DNA from 2 places in the Bartonella sp. P12B genome. Region 1 is predicted to be linked to the other one. Evidence: predicted binding sites of a transcription regulator. Region 1 holds the regulator's gene; the other holds the start of a gene.
What was found. The regulator HrcA, encoded in region 1, represses chaperone genes, less so after heat shock. The targets are predictions, from matches to a motif close to GTTAGCACTCNCNNNNNGNGAGTGCTAAC.
Positions count from the first base shown of each region.

Region 1 (9,884 bases):
ATCCTTGGGCGCGGGCAACACCTAAAGGTATAAAAATAAGCAGCGGTTATCTCTATATCATTAATCACAGCGATACTCCTGATCGTTTGGTTTCTGTTTCGACAAATGGAGTACAGACAACAGAAATCCACTCCATGGCTGTTGTTAATGATATTATGCACATGGAAAAAATGCACAATGGTGTTGAAATTCCGGGCGATGGTGAGGTCTCCCTTAAACCCGGTGGTGATCATATTATGTTCATGGGGCTTTCACAACCATTCAAGCCAGGAGATAAAATTGGCGCAAAATTGACCTTTGAAAAAGCCGGAACTATTGACATTGAATTTTCCGTAAATGCTCTGAATGATAAGTCACCTTCCAAAAGAGATTCTACGCGCTAAGCTCTTTCATTAGCGTTTAACGCATAATGAAACACAAGATAATTAGAAGCGTGAAAGCTCTCTTCACGCTCCTTAATTTTTTACGCGACGTCGTAAAAAATACTCTCGTTAAAATACTGTAAAGGAGTAAAATAACTTAATCCTCTCTTTGAATTAAGTTCTGTCAATTTCAGGAATGCGTAAAACTTGCCCAGGATAAATTTTATCAGGAGATTTTAGCATTGGCTTATTTGCTTCAAAAATAAATGTATTTTTATCCCCTTGCCCTTTTCCATAAACTTCTTCCGCAATTTTCCAAAGATTATCACCAGACTTCACCTCATAAAAGCGAGAAGCTTTCACTGATGCGGTATTCGCAATCTTTAATTGGTCAAGATCAACAGAAGAGATACCCTGTGAATTACCAACAACCAAAAGTGCTTTCTCAAATGTTTCCCTATCTGGAACCTCACCGCTTAAAATAGCTTTACCGTTTTCAACCTGAATATTTACTTTATCTGTATTAAGTTGAAAATTATCAAAGGCAGCTTTAAAATCTTTTTCTTCTGGTTCATGATCCCCAATACCTAACTTTTCACCAACTGTTTTTATAAAATTAAAAAATCCCATTATGTCCTCCTTATCCTGTCAAGAAAATTTTTGTATATACAGCTTCACACCTCTTTGCTTTTAAAACAAATAGGTGGATTTTCTAAACTTCAACAATTAAAAACAAATCTGTTTAATTATGGGACATAAGACAATAACAAATTTGATAAAAAACATTTGTATAAAAATTTTCTTTCAAAAAAATGGATCCTAACACACACAAAAACATTATAAAATTATGAAAGCAAAACAAGCTTTTATCATAATGATGAAAGGTTCTTTACCCTGCTACAATTTGTATCATATTTGTTTTGCAAAAAAAATGTGAACTCCCATATAAATAGCGTGGGTAGTTTGCTACTGCAGCAATAGAAAGGTCTAAGAAGCCATGAAAGATACACCAACAATCACACAAACGATTGTACTTGTTGATGATGACCGCAATATTTTGACATCTTTATCTTTTGCGCTTGAGACAGAAGGCTATCGAGTTGAAAGCTATACAGATGGAGCATCTGCACTCAAAGGTTTAACACTCCATCCACCACATTTAGCGATTTTTGATATTAAAATGCCTCGTATGGATGGAATGGAGCTTTTGCGTCGATTGCGTCAAAAATCTGACATTCCAGTTATTTTTCTTACCTCTAAAGACGATGAAATTGATGAGCTGTTTGGTCTTAAAATGGGTGCGGACGATTTTATTACCAAACCCTTCTCTCAACGTCTTCTCATTGAGCGCGTAAAAGCTATTTTGCGTCGTTCCAGTGCACGTAACCAACCGCTTGCAACAGGAGCTTCTTCTACCTCTTCTCTTAAACGCGGAGATCTGGTGATGGATCAAGAGCGTCATACCTGTACATGGAAGGATAAACCTGTTACCTTGACAGTTACAGAATTTTTGATTCTACAGACTTTAGCACAAAGACCAGGAGTTGTAAAAAGTCGTGATGCTTTGATGGATGCTGCTTATAGTGATCAAGTCTATGTAGATGATCGCACCATCGATAGTCACATTAAACGTCTGCGTAAAAAGTTTAAACAAGTGGATGATGATTTTGCAATGATTGAAACACTTTATGGTGTAGGCTATCGTTTCCACGAAGTATAAAACTCTTTTGTCGCATAAGTCTAAACGGCGATCAAATCGATGACAAAAAATACTCAACTGGAAAGTTTGCAAAAAACAACACCAAACACTAGAGCAACACTGTCTTCTCTGTTTGTTTATTTGTACCTTCGGGGACGACGTCTTCTAAAACAGTTGCTTTTTTCCAGTCTTACACGTCGCATTGTTATATTAAATATTGCTGCCCTTGCCGTTCTGGTGACAGGAATTTTATACCTTAATCAATTTCGTGATGGTTTGATTGAAGCACAAATCAAAAGTTTATGTACCCAAGGAAAACTCATCGCTGGAGCCATTGCTGCTTCTGCAACGGTAGATACGGATTCTATTTTTATTGAACCTAAAAAGCTTTTAGAATTACAGGCTGGAGAAAGTATTACACCCGCACCTCAATCAACAGACTCTTGGGACTTTCCTATTAATTCTGAACGTGTTGCCCTTCTGTTACGATATCTCATCACACCCAAAACGACAAGGGCACGTATTTATGATCGTGATGCTACTTTACTTCTTGATTCGCGTGTTCTTTATTCTAGTGGTGAAGTTTTTAGCTATGATTTACCCCCACTCAAAACTGAACAAAACATGTGGGAACGCTTCTCTTCATGGTTTTTAAATATCTTTTATGGAAAAGGATTTGCGATTGATCAAGAGCAAGAAAAAAATAGTGATATCACTCACCCTGAATTATACCGAGCATTAAATGGAACTCTTACTACCGCCAAACGGCGCAACAGACAAGGTAAATTAATTGTTTCTGTTGCTGTGCCTGTTCACCGCTATCGTACAGTGGTAGGTGCGCTTCTTCTTTCAACTGTCAATTCAGATATTGATGATATTGTAAAGGGTGAAAGACTGGTTATCGTTAAAGTCTTTGCCGTTGTAAGTAGCGTGCTTTTTGTACTTTCCCTCTTTTTAGCCCACACCATTGCACATCCCTTAAGCAAATTATCTGCGTCTGCCAACCGTGTGCGTAATGGAAATAACAAGCGTGTAGAAATCCCTGATTTTTCAATGCGTGAAGATGAAATTGGTCATCTTTCAGCCTCTATTCGTAATATGACCAATGCCCTTTATATGCGTATTGAAGCCATCGAACGTTTTGCAGCCGATGTAAGTCACGAATTAAAAAATCCGCTTACCTCACTGCGGAGTGCTGTTGAAACGCTCCCTCTCGCTAAAAATGAAGAAACACAGGAACAATTACTTGAAATTATTCAACATGATGTACGCCGTCTTGACCGTTTAATTACTGATATTTCTGACGCCTCTCGGTTAGATGCAGAGCTTGCTCGAGAAACTGCACAGATCGTTGATATGACATTGCTTTTGGAAAGTCTTGTTCATGCTGTTCAGGAAGTATATCGTAATACGCAAGTCATTAATATAAGCCTTAAAATCATCCCACGTCCTTATGGAAAAGCCTATCTTGTGTGGGGACATGAACTCCGTTTAGGACAAGTTATTTCCAATCTCATTGAAAACGCGCGTTCCTTTATACCTCACGATAGTGGTAAAATTTCTATAATTATGAAAAGTCATGCTTCAACCCTTCTTTTAACTATTGAAGACAATGGCCCTGGTATTCGTTCAGAGAAGATTGAACGTATTTTTGAACGTTTCTATACGGATCGACCAAACGAAGACACTTTTGGGCAAAACTCAGGACTCGGACTTTCTATTAGTCGGCAAATTATCGAAGCTCACAATGGAACAATTACAGCTGAAAATATTAATGATTCTAACCCCGAAAAGAATAAAACTGGTGCACGTTTTATTATTATGCTTCCCTTAGCTAAATAAATATTTTATCCAAATCAAAAGGTATGAAAACAAAAAATGAAATATTACACGCCAATTGCCTTCAACTGGGAGGAAAGGGGTTATTAATTATAGGTCCATCGGGCTCAGGAAAATCAACCCTCACTCTTTCTTTGCTCGACCGCGCTGAGTGGTCAAAGCGTGAAGCAAAACTTATCAGTGATGATTATACAATACTCGGCGTGGAAAATGGAAAACTTTATGGACACACTCCTGAAGGTTTGCAGGGAGGGATTGAAATACGCGGCGCTGGTCTTTATGCGATAGAATTTCAAAAACAAACAGCTATTGATTGCGTTATTCTTCTAGGACCTGAATATGAACGCTTTTCCACAAAGCAGACTTTTCAATTTGCCAATCTACATATTCCTCTTCTAAAACTTCCAAGTCTTCACGAAGCCGATTGCACAGCTATTTGTCAGGCTATTGAAGCATTCTTTTTTAGAAAAATATGGTGTAAATCTGTCTAATTTTTTTAAAATAAGAAAAAATTATTATTTTTGCCTTTTTTTTGCAAATTTTTCTTGGCAGCAGGACAAAGCCTTGTAAAATGCATTTCATGCCAATATGGTTGGATCTTTAGTCGTTAATAGGAGTTTGTGTAAATGATTGGACTCGTGCTTATAACGCACGGTGAGCTAGCTGTCGAATTTCTACATGCTGTAGAACATGTTGTTGGAACGCAAGAAAAATTTGCAACAATATGTGTCTATCCCGATGATGACCTAGATCAGCGCCGAAGTGATATTATAGCCGCAATTTCCTCTACAGATACAAACCATGGCGTGATTATATTAACAGATGTGTTCGGTGCAACACCCTCAAATATGGCTATTCCTGCTATTGAAAAGGGACGTGTTGAAATGATTGCAGGAGTTAATTTGCCTATGCTCATTAAACTTATTTCGATTCGACAATGTCCTGATATTTCATTATCAGAAGCTTTAAGAATAGCACAAGAAGCGGGGCGTAAATATATTAATGTACCAGTATAATTTTATAGCGGATAATTAAACACTGATGCTTTCCAAAAACCCTCTCCCCTCTCAACTAAGTCGTCATCTCAATATTTGTAATAAACGTGGGTTACATGCGCGTGCTTCGGCAAAATTTGTCCAAACTGTTGACAATTTTAATGCCGTTGTTGAAGTTGAAAAAGATGGCAAAATCGTTGGCGGTTCATCAATTATGGGACTGATGATGTTAGCTGCTTCATCCGGTTGCAACCTCACCATTCGCGTTTCAGGACCAGAAGCAACGGATGCTCTCAATGCTCTTGAAAAGCTGGTAAACAATAAATTTGGCGAAGAAAACTAAAATTTCTTACCCCAAAAAGTATGATGATTATCCCCGAGATAAGAAACTCTTTTCCATCATTTTATTGCTTGGCTTACTTATTTTTCTCTTCAAAATACTAAAGTTCACATTTATTATAGATCAATATTATGGTCATCATAAGTGTAGCTTGTAACAATTTTGTTGTACACAATATTTGTATTCGTATTCTTTTCCAACAATATTTAACTACTTTGAATGATTATTATCATATGTAAAATGTATCATTAAATTACAAAAAAGAGAAACATTCACCCTTTACTCAATATGCTAAATTTTAAACCTTTTAAGCTAGTGGAAAAATGTTCTTAACAATTAGGCTTCTCTTAATTTTCTTCTTTTTAAACTGTTTGATAATGAAAACACAACGCTCTTTCATTGAATCCTTTATGAAAAAAGGCATGCAAATATGGATTTTGTTGACTTCTTAATCATTTTCTTCAGGCTAATATGGATCTACGAATCCGATTTATTATTATTGTAAACATTTTTTAGACATTCTTTCCCACCATCATAGCCTTATTTTCTCAATCCAACGTTATGCTTGCGGTGGGTAACATTTTTTATTGTAAGGAGATACACCATGCAACGTCTTTTTAGTGCTCTTCAGATTCCTCAACAAACAACAGAAGCGCTCATATCACTGCAAAATGGCTTACCGAATGCACAGTGGATTAACCCACAAAATTTTCATATCACTTTATCTTTTTTTGGCGAAGTTGAGAGCTCCGTAGCAGATGCGCTGATTCGTGCCTTTAACACAATAAAACTCCCTCCTTTTGTGCTACAACCAAGAGGTTTTGAAATTTTTGGTTCAGAAAATGCTCCCCATTCTCTCGTTGTTCGTATTGAGCCTTGTGTAACTCTCAACCTTTTACACGAAAAAATGCAATCCATTCGAAGCAGCTTGAAGTTAACACCTGATGAAAAACAATTTACTCCACATATTACTCTTGCGCGATTGCTCGATATTAAACCTGAAGACCTCCCTCCCTATCTTTCCTCTCGAGGTGATTTTTCAGTTCCTTCTTTTGAGGTTGATCACTTTGCTTTATTGTTATCGCCATCCCCTTCAAGCGATACCCCGTATATTGTGAAAAAAAGCTGGTCACTTCAAAAATAAAAGGGTGTTTTAAACACCCTTTACCGCCCTCTCCTATACAATGCTTCACGAGTTCGGGTTGTGTGTAACACTAATATTTCTGCGTCGGTAGTACTATTATTGATATGTTTTAAGCTGAATCAGACTCGACAGAAATTTCTTTCGCTCCTCCTTTGGCCACACCCACTATAGCCGGACGCAAAACACGTTCACCAATAACGTAACCTGCCTGAACAACTTGCTGAACGGTATTATCTGGAACATCAGAGTTAGAGATCTCAAACATTGCTTGATGAAAGTGAGGGTCAAACTTTTGCCCTTCTGGATGAATCTTCTTCACACCATGACGCTCTAACGCTGCTATCATTGCACGCTCAGTCATTTCCACGCCCTCAGCTAACGTTTTCAAACCAGCATCATTCTCCTTTGCCCCTTCTGGTATAGCCTCCAAAGCCCGATTAAGATTATCAGAAACAGATAACATATCACGTGCGAAACTAGCAATCGAATAAGCCTTTGCATCCGCTACATCACGCGCAGTACGACGTCGAAGATTTTCCATATCTGCAGCAAGACGCAAAAGCTGATCTTTCAACTCTTTGTTTTCATCCTGCAAAGCAACCAAAGGATCGATAAACTCCTCTTTTTCCTCTTCAACCTCTGCGTGAGCTTCTGTATCATGCGTTTTTAAAAATGCATCAGCTGCTTGTTTGAGCACATCACGATCAGCAGGGTTCTTCAAATCGCAATTTTCAAATGAAGCGTCAGTAAATTTGTTTTTTTCATCAGACATAGAAATTCCATTCCTTCATAAGATTTATTATTCCCGATATCGAAATTTTACAGACAAAAATCAAGAGGTATTTACGCATCTTAAAGAGAATAAGCGTTTAGAGTACAAATATTCCACCTAGTCATTTTAACGCAACAGTTGTGATATAAGTTGAGCCGTATAATCAACCATGGGTACAATCCTCGCATAATTAAGCCTTGTGGGCCCAATAACTCCTAAAGCACCAATGACTCTTTGTTTTGAGTCGCGATAAGGTGCAACCACTAAAGAAGAACCAGAAAGCGAAAACAACTTATTTTCTGAACCAATAAAAATGCGAACCCCAGAACCTTCATCCGTTAAATCGAGAAGCTGCGCCATACTCTCACGCGTTTCAAGATCATCAAACAGATGTCTTAACCGCTCTAAATCTTCTTCTGCTTTCACATCTTCAAGCAAATTACTACGCCCGCGAACAATAAGATGTATTTTATGATCGGCGTCTTCTCCTCCCCAAAGAGCTAACCCCGTTTCAACAAGATGATGAGATAAATGGTCGAGCGCAGCTCGTGTTTCTGAGCACAAACGTGCGATCTCTCCCTTAGCTTCACTCAATGTGAGTCCCTGAATATGAGCATTAAGGAAGTTCGTTGCTTCTGTCAATTGTGCATGAGTAACCCCTTCTGGTAAATGCACAATACGATTTTCAACCTCACCTTGTTGAGTCACTAAAACAGCAAGAGCGTGTTCTCTATCAAGGCGTACAAATTCAATATGCTTCAATGTTCCTTCATATTTTGTTGCGAGAACAAGCCCTGCTCCACGTGAAAGATCTGAAAGAACTCGGCTTGCTTGGATGAGAAAATGTTCAACTGATTGTGCATGACCAGCCTCCTTGACTTGCGTTTCAATACTTTCCCGCTCTTCGTTTGGCAAATCACCTGCTTCCATAAACGCATCAACAAAAAATCGTAATCCTGATTGTGTTGGCATTCGTCCCGCAGAGACATGAGGTGCATAAATCAAACCAAGATGCTCAAGATCACTCATCACATTGCGAATCGTCGCAGGAGATAAAGTTTGTTGTAAAAGACGCGAAAGATTTCGTGATCCTACAGGCTCTCCATCATTAAGATAAGCTTCAACAATATGACGAAAAATATCACGCGAACGCTCATCAAGATATTTTAGTTCATCGTCAATAGGTTTATATTTCATCACAATTGTTTCACTACTTCAAAAACACTTCTCTCTTATATAAGTTTTGCCAAGGTTTGGTCAAATAGTCCAAAGTAGTACAAAAGCCTAGTGTATCTTTTATCATAAAAAATGCTATCATCAAACAAAGAGCCATACTATAAGTCTTTTTCAATTAATGTTTCCGTACAATACGAAAGATTTTCATCTAAATGAAATATCAATGAATAAACAAAAAACGTATCGCATAAAATCCAGCAAAATGTATATATACTGAGTATTTAAGCTGATTTTTAGGTTTTTAGCACAAAATGAGCTCCCCTTTTATTTCTGGAGAAAAATGTCTATGAGAAGCATAGTAGCAGCCAAAAAACTTGTCATTGCGACACATAACCCTGGAAAATTGCATGAAATTGCCACTTTGGTTACCCCCTTCGGACTAACGATACAATCAGCACAAGAGCTCGGATTGCCAGAACCAAAAGAAACAGGAACAACCTTTGAAGAAAATGCCTATATCAAAGCCTTTGCAGCAGCAAAAAAGACAGGTCTTCCTGCTCTCTCTGATGATTCAGGCTTGGAAGTAGATGCATTGGGTGGCGCACCAGGTGTTTATACAGCTGACCTCGCTCTTCAACCCGATGGTGTACGTAATTTTTCAAAAGCTATGCAAAAAATAGAAGATGAACTCCAAAAAATTGGAGCGCTTGAAAAAAGCCAACGAAAATGTCGATTTATATCGGTCGTTTGCATTGCATGGCCTGATGGCTATGCGGACTATTTCCAAGGCAATGTTGAAGGCACATTTCTTTGGCCACCACGTGGAGATAAAGGTTTTGGTTTTGATCCTATTTTTTTACCAGATGGGTATGAAAATACCTTTGGAGAAATGTCAACGGAGCAAAAACATGGCTGGAAACTCAATGATAAAGCCCCTCTCTCGCATCGTGCACGTGCTTTTAAACTATTAGCAGAAAACCTTTTGTCACTCTCATGAATGAATTTTTTGGCATTTATATTCATTGGCCCTTTTGCGCAACTAAATGTCCTTATTGTGATTTTAATTCACATGTGCGTGTCCATGGTGTTGATCAACCACGTTTTGTAACCGCCTTTGAACGCGAAATAGAAACGCAATATCATAAAATAGGTCCACGGCATGTTACCAGTATTTTTATTGGTGGCGGCACACCTTCTCTTATGACACCTCAAACCGTGGATGCCTTATTGCAAGCACTTGCAAGAAAATGGACGATCGATGATAAAGTTGAAATCACACTGGAAGCCAATCCATCAAGTGTGGAAGCAGAACGTTTTCGTGGATATCGTGCAGCAGGTGTTAACCGCTTATCTCTAGGGGTACAAGCACTCAATGACAAAGCATTGCGACAACTTGGTCGTCTTCATGATGTGAAGCAGGCTCTTCACGCTATTGCTTTAGCGCGAGAAATCTTTCCACGTTTATCCTTTGATCTCATTTATGCCCGCCCTGAACAAACATTAGAACAATGGAAATGTGAACTGTTTCAAGCGCTTGATTTGGCAGCGGATCATCTT
Region 1 is NZ_JBTTDI010000001.1:98,902-108,785, forward strand. Features, by position in the region: gene AC0QT1_RS00385 (copper chaperone PCu(A)C) at 1-383, shown strand, start outside; gene lysM (peptidoglycan-binding protein LysM) at 537-992, opposite strand; gene AC0QT1_RS00395 (response regulator transcription factor) at 1,360-2,082, shown strand; gene AC0QT1_RS00400 (stimulus-sensing domain-containing protein) at 2,122-3,903, shown strand; gene AC0QT1_RS00405 (HPr kinase/phosphatase C-terminal domain-containing protein) at 3,927-4,391, shown strand; gene AC0QT1_RS00410 (PTS sugar transporter subunit IIA) at 4,527-4,916, shown strand; gene AC0QT1_RS00415 (HPr family phosphocarrier protein) at 4,942-5,238, shown strand; gene thpR (RNA 2',3'-cyclic phosphodiesterase) at 5,840-6,379, shown strand; gene grpE (nucleotide exchange factor GrpE) at 6,489-7,151, opposite strand; gene hrcA (heat-inducible transcriptional repressor HrcA) at 7,278-8,348, opposite strand; gene rdgB (RdgB/HAM1 family non-canonical purine NTP pyrophosphatase) at 8,674-9,324, shown strand; gene hemW (radical SAM family heme chaperone HemW) at 9,321-9,884, shown strand, end outside.

Region 2 (9,884 bases), on a different contig from region 1:
CATCGGAGGCATTGGGGTTTCTTTCTTTGGCATTTCAGCAACCATTGCTTCTGTCGTGATAAGAAGGCTCGCAATTGAAGCAGCATTCTGAAGAGCAGAACGCACAACCTTCACAGGATCAACAATTCCCAAAGCAATCAAATCACCAAATTGACCGGTTGCAGTGTTGTAACCATAGGTATCGGCATTGTTTTCCAAGACCTTACCCACAATAATTGCTGCTTCTTCACCGGCATTCGTTGCAATTTGACGAGCTGGTGCTTGGAGTGCACGACGAACAATATTAATCCCAGCTTCTTGGTCAGGATTGTTTCCTTTAACGGTCAACGCATTTGCTGCACGCAACAATGCGGTACCACCACCAGCAACAATACCTTCTTCCACAGCAGCACGTGTTGCATTCAAGGCATCATCAACACGATCTTTCTTTTCTTTCACTTCAACTTCTGTTGCACCGCCAACACGAATAACGGCAACACCACCAGCGAGTTTAGCAAGTCTTTCTTGCAATTTTTCACGATCATAGTCAGAAGTTGTTTCTTCAATTTGTGCTTTGATTTGATTAACGCGTGCATTAATTTCAGCTTTTTGCCCAGCACCATCAATAATCGTGGTATTTTCTTTCGAAATATTCACTTTCTTAGCCCGTCCAAGCATATCCAAAGTGACATTTTCAAGTTTAATGCCCACATCTTCAGAAATCACCTGACCCGATGTTAAGATTGCAATATCTTCAAGCATTGCTTTACGACGATCACCAAATCCTGGCGCTTTCACGGCAGCAATTTTCAAACCACCACGCAACTTATTAACAACGAGTGTTGCCAAAGCTTCCCCTTCAACATCTTCAGCGATGATGAGCAATGGCTTACCAGACTGAACAACAGCTTCAAGCACTGGAAGAAGAGATTGGAGATTAGACAATTTCTTCTCATGAATGAGAATGTAAGGATCATCGAGATCAGCCACCATTTTCTCAGCATTGGTGACGAAATAGGGGGAAAGATATCCACGATCGAATTGCATCCCTTCCACGACTTCTAATTCCGTTTCAGCAGTTTTTGCTTCTTCCACGGTAATGACGCCTTCATTGCCTACTTTTTCCATAGCATCAGCAATCATCTTACCGATTTCTTCCGCACCATTAGCGGAAATTGTTCCCACTTGTGCAATTTCTGCTGAAGTTTGGATTTTCTTCGCTTTTTGGAAGAGATTTGCTACCACTTCATCGACAGCAGCATCAATTCCACGCTTAAGATCCATTGGGTTCATACCAGCAGCAACGGCTTTTACGCCTTCTTGAACGATAGCTTGTCCCAAAACAGTTGCCGTTGTTGTTCCATCACCAGCAATATCATTGGTTTTGGAAGCCACTTCACGCAACATTTGCGCACCCATATTTTCGAACTTATCTTCTAGTTCGATTTCCTTTGCAACGGATACACCATCTTTTGTGATGCGAGGTGCACCAAATGATTTATCGATCACCACATTGCGCCCTTTAGGGCCGAGGGTTACCTTAACAGCGTTAGCAAGGATATCAACACCGCGCAACAAACGCTCACGCGCTTCACGGCCAAACTTGACTTCTTTAGCAGCCATTTAATTTCTCCTTGAAATTATCTCAAATAGTACAAAACAAAAAATTGGGATTCTTAAATTAGCCTAGAATACCCATAATGTCAGATTCTTTCATGATGAGGAGATCTTCCCCATTAATCTTTACTTCAGTGCCAGACCATTTTCCAAAGAGGATACGGTCCCCTGCTTTCACTTCGAGAGGCACACGCTTTCCGTTGTCATCAAGAGCGCCATTGCCAACAGCAATAATTTCACCTTCTTGAGGTTTTTCCTTTGCAGTATCAGGGATGATAATGCCACCAGCGGTTTTATTTTCAGATTCAACCCGACGAACAACGACACGATCGTGAAGTGGGCGGAATTGTATATTAGCCATGTTTTAAATCCTTAAAACTTAATATAATTGATAAAATTGAATTAATCTTAAGTTCTTGCTAGCACTCTCAAACTACGAGTGCTAACAGCAGTTGGAATATAAAATCGCTGCTCACAGATGTCAAGGATGATTAATAAAATAATTTCTCTAAAGAGCCTTCAAAGGCTTGCCTCTCTTTTCTATTTTGCGTTATCTAGCTTTTTATTAAATTTGCGAACAAAAAGGATCTTAGTCATGGTTGAAACACGTCAGGAAACCGATAGCTTTGGAACGATTGCCGTACGGCAAGATCGTTACTGGGGTGCACAAACTGAACGTTCTCTGCATAATTTTAATATCGGCAGTGAAAAACAACCTCTCAGCGTCATTTATGCCTTAAGCCTTATCAAAAAAGCAGCAGCCATTGTGAATATGGAAAAGGGCAAACTTTCAGAAAAAATTGGCAAAGCGATCATTACAGCTGCTGACGAAGTGCTCGCAGGGGCATTCGACACCCATTTTCCCCTTTCTGTTTGGCAAACCGGCTCTGGAACCCAAAGCAATATGAATGTCAATGAAGTGATTGCCAACCATGCCAGCATGCTGTTAGGAGGAAAATTAGGCAGCAAAAAACCGGTTCACCCCAATGACCATGTCAATATGAGTCAATCCTCAAATGATTCTTTTCCCACAGCGCTTCATATTGCCACCACATTGCAAACACGCCAACACTTATTTCCCATTCTTGAAGCCCTTATTATGACTTTAAAGAAAAAGGAGGAAGAATTTGCCGACATCATCAAAATCGGCCGGACTCATACCCAAGATGCAACCCCTCTCACTCTCGCACAGGAATTTTCAGGCTATCGTTCTGCCTTAGAAGCCAACCGCCAACGCATTGAAACAGCTCTAAGCGATGTGCAAATGCTTGCCCAAGGAGGCACAGCGGTTGGAACAGGGCTCAATGCACCGCAAGGTTTTGATGTTGCCTTTGCGCAAACAATCAGCACCCTGACAGGGATCACTTTTAAGACCGCTGACAATAAATTTGAAGCTCTTGCCCATCATGGAGCCCTTGCACATTTCCACGGCAGTCTCAATGCTCTGGCCGCCGATTTATTCAAAATTGCCAATGACATTCGGTTTTTGGGTTCAGGTCCACGTTCAGGATTGGGAGAACTAAATTTGCCCGAAAATGAACCAGGCTCTTCTATCATGCCGGGTAAAGTCAATCCCACACAATGTGAAGCAATGACGATGGTTGCCTGCCAAGTTTTTGGCAATCATACCAGTGTAACATTTGCTGCTAGTCAGGGACATTTTGAACTCAATGTTTATAAACCAGTGATTGGCTATAATGTTTTACAGTCGATTACGCTTCTTGGTGATTGCATGCGCTCTTTTGATCTCCATTGCATACAAGGGTTACGTGCCAATCGAATCCATATTCACACTCTCATGGAACGCTCCTTAATGCTGGTAACAGCTCTTGCCCCAGAAATTGGCTATGAAAAAGCTGCTGAAATTGCCAAAGCAGCCCATAAAAATGATACAACGTTGCGTGTTGAGGCCATAAAAGCAGGCGTTTCTGGGGAAACTTATGACCGACTGGTTGATCCTAAAAAGATGATTCAACCGCAATAAGCTCGCACAACGAGCCCGCATAATAAACAATAAAAGCAGCAAAAATCTTGATTGATGAAAACATCGGACCTTTTACGGTCCGATGTTTTCTCTCTTCAATGCGTTCACAATTACCGAATGCAAAAATCTAATTTTTTGCGCAAAGATCAAGGACATAACGCAACGCACAACACCCTCAAGAGAGCAGCGGAGAGACTTATGCCAGAAACCTCGAAAGCGCTCCACTCGACAAAAAGCGCTTCACACCACAGAAAAGAAGAAACATTTTAATCGAAAGCTTTATGTCATAATGTCGGGCTTTTCACGACCCAATTGCTGTTTTATATCCAACAATTTGAACGCAACCTGTTGCAAAGGCTGGATAACCCTTTGCGGATCTTGAAAATGTTTGCGTGGATCGCCTTCATACTGCTCAAAATAAAGCCGCAAGGTAGCCCCCACCGTTCCCGTTCCCGATAAGCGCACCACCAACCGTGCTCCATTTTTGAAAAAAATACGCAGACCTTGCCTGCTACTCACACTCTGATCAACGGGATCATGATAGGTAAAGTCCTCTGCTTTTTCGACCAAGAGTCCAGCAATTTCGGTTCCCGCCCGTGGTAAATGAGCCCGCAATTGCTCTATAAGTGCATTGGCTTTTTCCTCGTCCACTTCTTCATAATCATAGCGCAAAGAGTAAAAACGTCCATAGGTAGCCCAATGATGGTGCACAATTTGTGCGACAGTTTTCCCTGTCACCGCCAAAAGATTTAACCAAAACAACACCGCCCATAAACCATCCTTTTCGCGAATATGATGAGAGCCTGTTCCAAAGCTTTCTTCCCCACAAAAGGTTACTTTTCCCGCATCCAAGAGTGAGCCAAAAAACTTCCAACCCGTTGGTGTTTCAAAACAATTTAACTGTTTTTTTTCAGCAACCAAATCAACAGCACGCGTTGTTGGCATAGAGCGAGCGACCCCCACAATGCCTTGGCGATACGCTTTAATGAGATGTGCATATTCCACCATAATCGCCAAGGAATCAGAAGGCGTCACAAATTGCCCACGCCCAATAATGAGATTACGATCCCCATCCCCATCAGACGCCGCCCCAAGATCAGGCGCTTGCTGCAACATTAAAAGATCATAAAGCCCCTTGGCATAAACCAAATTGGGATCTGGATGTTCTCCTCCAAAATTGGGTAAGGGAACACCATTTACCACCGTTCCTTCAGGAAATCCCAAACATTTTTCAAAAATTTCATAGGCATAAGGTCCGGTTACCGCATGCATTGCATCAAAGCGCAAAGTTAAGCCTTCTTTCACAGCCTGAGCAATACAATCAAAGTCAAAAATCTCCTGCATCAAAGCGACATAATCGGCAACGGGATCAATAATATCAACCCGCATATCCCCTAGAAAAGTTGTCCCTTCTCTTTCTAAATCAATATCTGGCGCCTCAAAGATTTTATAAAAAGAAAGCTGCTGTGATGTAGTGAAAATCTCTTCACACAGAGAAACGGGAGCAGGTCCACCATTGGCAATATTGTATTTGATGCCACAATCCCCCTCTAAACCACCAGGATTATGGCTTGCTGAGAGAATAAGCCCCCCATGGGCATGCGTTTTGCGAATAAGATGCGAAACAGCCGGCGTGGAAAGAATGCCCCCTCTTCCTACTTTTACGCAAGCAACACCATTGGCCGCTGCCATTTTCAGCACAGTTTGCAAAAGGGTAGCATTAAAATAGCGCCCATCTCCGCCAAGAATGAGACATTTTCCCTCAAGATCTGCAATGCTCTTAAAAAGAGACTGGATAAAATTTTCCACGTAATGGGGTTGTTGAAAAACCGACACTTTTTTACGCAAACCAGAGGTTCCCGGTTTTTGATCATCAAAAGCCGTTGTTAAAACTGTCTTTATCATCGCAAAGGTGCCTTCATACTCTCCCCTTTAATTTTAAAGTGAATATCACACAAAGTCGACCATTAATTTCCCTTGACGCAACAATGAAATACTTGCACACTCATTAAGTATAGAAGACTTTTTAAGACACCTTCTTGAAAGCATATTTAAAAATGAGGTTTAAGTGCATATTTAAAGAAGGGATCTATTTCGAAACGCAATTTTCACAAAAATACAGGAGCATAATTATGATAAAAAAAACCGTTCCCAATGTCACTTTCCATACACGTGTCCGCGATGATTCCGTTGGTGGAGATAATCCGTATCGATGGCAAGAGGTTCACAGTGATGCGTATTTTAAAGGAAAACGGGTTATTCTTTTTTCTCTTCCAGGAGCTTTTACCCCTACATGTTCAACCTTTCAACTGCCTGATTTTGAAAAACTTTATGATGAATTTAAAAAAGCAGGCATTGATGAAATTTATTGCCTTTCCGTCAATGATGCTTTTGTCATGAACGCTTGGGGAAAGGCGCAAGAAATTAAAAATGTAAAATTAATCCCTGATGGTTCGGGGGAATTTACCCGCAAAATGGGGATGTTAGTTGCAAAAGACAATGTTGGTTTTGGCATGCGCTCATGGCGTTATGCCGCTGTTATTAACGATGGTGTCATTGAAAAATGGTTCGAAGAACCAGGTTTTTCAGATAATTGTACGACAGATCCTTATGAGATTTCTTCACCAAAAAATGTTTTAAAAACCTTACAAGGCTAATTTCATCTCTCATTCAAATATTTAAAAGCACAGATTTCACGGCATAAATTCCTTCGCGAGGATGAATTTGTGCCGTTTGTCTTTTAGAAATTTTTGAGTGCAAAAAATGTAACGAGAATATTTTACGAAACGCACATATCACTCTCTCATCATACCAACCCTCATAATGATTGAAAGAACAACCCTCCATCCTCATGGAGACTAAAGAAAGATCCATTGTAAGAGATGTCAAAGAGGTATACCGTCCCCCAAACAGCCTCCGTATAGCAGTCTCCCCCCCTCATCAAAAGGGGGACTTTTTATGCAATTGCGAGGACTATTCATCCTCAATTTTATTTTTTAAAATCATTGACTCTCAAGAATTAAGATTTCTTTTTAAATTTCAAAATGATTTCTAAAACAACTGTTTATTCGAGGGATCTCCCGTGAAAACCACATCCATTTCTTCATCTTCATCAAAGTCACACTCTTCATCACCTCTTGCAACCCCAAAAATATCTGGATTTATAAAATAACAATCCTTTTTTGTCCCTTTCGCTATAATTTTGTTACATTCTAATTCGTCAATACCTTCTTTAAAAGTTGTAAAATTAAGGTATTCTGGTTCTTGAGTAGAAAAATCACAGGACAAGAATTCAGTGAGAATATCCTGATTTAATGTTACCTGATCAAACCATAAATCCACTTCATCCTCCTCTAACATTTTCCCCACTTGCCACAGCATAACAAAAAAACTTTTCATACCAATAAAGGAGAGCCCAAGGATCATACGCCGACTCTCAGACGCTCCTGAAAATGTGATTTGGGGCAGATCTTCAAATCCGAAGTGTGAAGAAGGAAGCTGAAATGATTTTCCAATATCCTCAGGTCTTTCAAGAATAAAAGGATTTCGTTCATAGAGCAAGGTAAAATCATATTGGGCCATTGTATTTCTCCATTAATGCATTGTAATGCATTGATTTTATGAAAAAACGCATATTACCAAACAGTTACCATTATAGGCACTGACAATTGATCCCAATATTTTCCTGTAAAAATTGTTCGATTTAAGTCATTCAATTATTTTTTAAACTTAAAAAGTCTTTTCAGATCAAACTCTTTAATTCTCCCTTTCAAGAAGGCTAGATTTTGTTGTGCCACTAAGAAGAGCACATCAAAGGATTTGATGCCAACGGATGAGAATCCAAAGCTTAAGCGAATATAATTATTGTCAATATTTTTGTAAACTTTTTGAGAATCGTTCCGTAAAGCCCTTAAATTTCTCAAGATTTTTTGGTTGTTAAAGTTTTTTGGTTATGAAGATGTTATCATGCCCCTCAAAAGGACGCGTTTTTAGTAAAGCGTGCTTATACCTCTTAAGAAATCTCTCATTGTTGCCGCACTGGCTCAAAAAATAACTCGATTTTGCATAAGAACATCAAGACATAGAAACAAGAAAAGTACAGATTTCAAAAATTGAAGCTCAAATTTCCCAAATATCGCTCACAATTCTTTCCATAGGAACTTTTACCATCATTGCCTTTGTGTTTTCAAAATATCCTGCACTGCTTTGACCAATTGCTCTTCATCAACCATCACTTGCGCTGGTCGACTTTCGCGCCATGTTTGATTATCCTTAATTTCATGAGACAACCGCGCTCCTTCAATCAAATCTTTGATCTGTATTTTTCCGCACTCACGCTCTTGTGATCCTTGAATGACCACGCAAGGCGCTTTTCGCCGATCAGCGTATTTCATCTGCGCCTTCATCCCCGCTGCTCCTAAATAGAGTTCAGCACGAATTCCGGCACCACGCAATTTTCTGACCATTTTTTGATAAGCAGCAACAGCCTCAGGCTCTTTATCCATCATCAGCACCACAACCGGTCCTAACGTTTCCTTCACCGGCAATTTTCCGAGATTTTGCAAAGCAGCAATCAAGCGAGAGACCCCAATTGAAAAGCCCGTTGCTGGAACATTTTCTCCGCGAAAGCGAGCCACCAACCCATCATAGCGCCCGCCCCCCCCAACAGAGCCAAAGACAACCTTTTGTCCATCATCATTGAGCACATCAAGCAGTAAGGTAGCCTCAAAAACAGGCCCCGTATAATAATCCAAACCCCGCACCACCGATGGATCAATTTTGATACGATTCTCAGCGCCATTCGCGACAAAAATTGCTTGCATTTCCTCAAGCTCACGAATTCCTTCAAGCCCTTGATCGTGATCACCAACCACTTTTCTCAAAGCATCAAGGGTTTCCTCTGCTGTTTTTGCCCCAGCAGCAGTTAAGGAAAGAATACACTCAATATCTTTATCCTTAAGCTCCGCCCCTTTTGTAAAATCACCACTTTCATCCAAACGCCCCCTCCCTAATAGCAAACGCACCCCTTCAGGACCAAATTTATCCAACTTATCAATTGCCCTTAAAACAGTTAAGCGTTTTTCAAGCTGTTCATTTCCTGCCAAACCAATCAACTCTAAAACACTCTCGAGAATTTTTCGGTTATTAAGACGAATGGCATATTCATGATGCTGAAACCCTAATTTTTCCAAACTATCGGCTGCCATCATGCAAATTTCAGCATCCGCTGCCACTGTTGGCGCTCCAACAATATCGGCATCAAATTGCATAAATTGCCGAAACCGCCCTGGTCCGGGCTTTTCATTGCGAAAAACAAAACCAAGACGATAACTCCGATAAGGTTTTGGCAAAGTTTCAAAATTCTCTGCAAAATAACGTGCAAGTGGCGCGGTAAGATCATAGCGCAAAGACATCCATTGTTCATCATCATCTTGGAGTGAAAAAACCCCCGCATTGGGACGATCTTCATCAGGTAAAAACTTACCCAACACATCTGTATATTCAAAAATCGGTGTTTCAAGCGCTTCAAAACCGTAAAGTTCATAAACTTCACGAATTTGTGCAATCATGGTCTCAGTTGCATATAATTGCGCATTTGTGCGATCAACAAAACCACGCGGTAAACGAGCTTTGGTTTTTTCTTGTTTCGATGACATGCTTTTCTCTAACAACAATTTGGTTCACGGATGACTTGTGTCTATCTTATAGGAACAAAGGCTGCAATAACTTTATCACTCTCAACCCAGCACAATAAAGACCACCCCTCGCTTTCCAAAGAGGAGACTCCTCACCTTTAAGCGTATAAAAACACGCGCACTTTTAATCGCAAAATCCCAGCTTTCTATGAATATTTTTCCAATTATCACTTAAAAAGCCAATTATCGCTAAAAAAATGACCCGCAGCCACAAAACTCTCCGCAATAATTTCCTCACAAAACTTCCCCCTACCATCCCCCACAATGATTTGCTTATTTGCTCCTAAACAATGCCTCTCAAAACACATCTCCTACACTCTTTTCCCTCCATTCCCCTTCCCTTAAAACACCTTCTCATGCGCCCTCCAATCTCAAGAAACCCATGCATGTTTTCTTGAAAGCATCAAAACAGCTGCTGATTTCAGAGGAGCTAAAATCATTTTTCGAGAAAAAAGCACCCTCCTTATAAGAGCTTGATAGATTGATTGCCTCTGCAAAAAATCTCAAGGCATCAGTGTGCTTTTCGCTTGCTGTGCAAAATGATTGATCAGCGTTTTTAAATCCGCACTGTTACGACCAGCATCTGTAATCGACCTTGAAATTGAGGG
Region 2 is NZ_JBTTDI010000010.1:1,175-11,058, reverse strand. Features, by position in the region: gene groL (chaperonin GroEL) at 1-1,602, opposite strand, end outside; gene groES (co-chaperone GroES) at 1,661-1,957, opposite strand; gene fumC (class II fumarate hydratase) at 2,192-3,580, shown strand; gene AC0QT1_RS06555 (alpha-D-glucose phosphate-specific phosphoglucomutase) at 3,860-5,485, opposite strand; gene AC0QT1_RS06550 (redoxin family protein) at 5,713-6,237, shown strand; gene AC0QT1_RS06545 (replication protein) at 6,632-7,162, opposite strand; gene hisS (histidine--tRNA ligase) at 7,750-9,237, opposite strand; gene AC0QT1_RS06535 (hypothetical protein) at 9,444-9,584, opposite strand; gene pyrF (orotidine-5'-phosphate decarboxylase) at 9,780-9,884, opposite strand, start outside.
Region 2: groES (co-chaperone GroES) is a predicted target of HrcA. The motif match lies at 2,015-2,043, and genes of this name have one in related genera.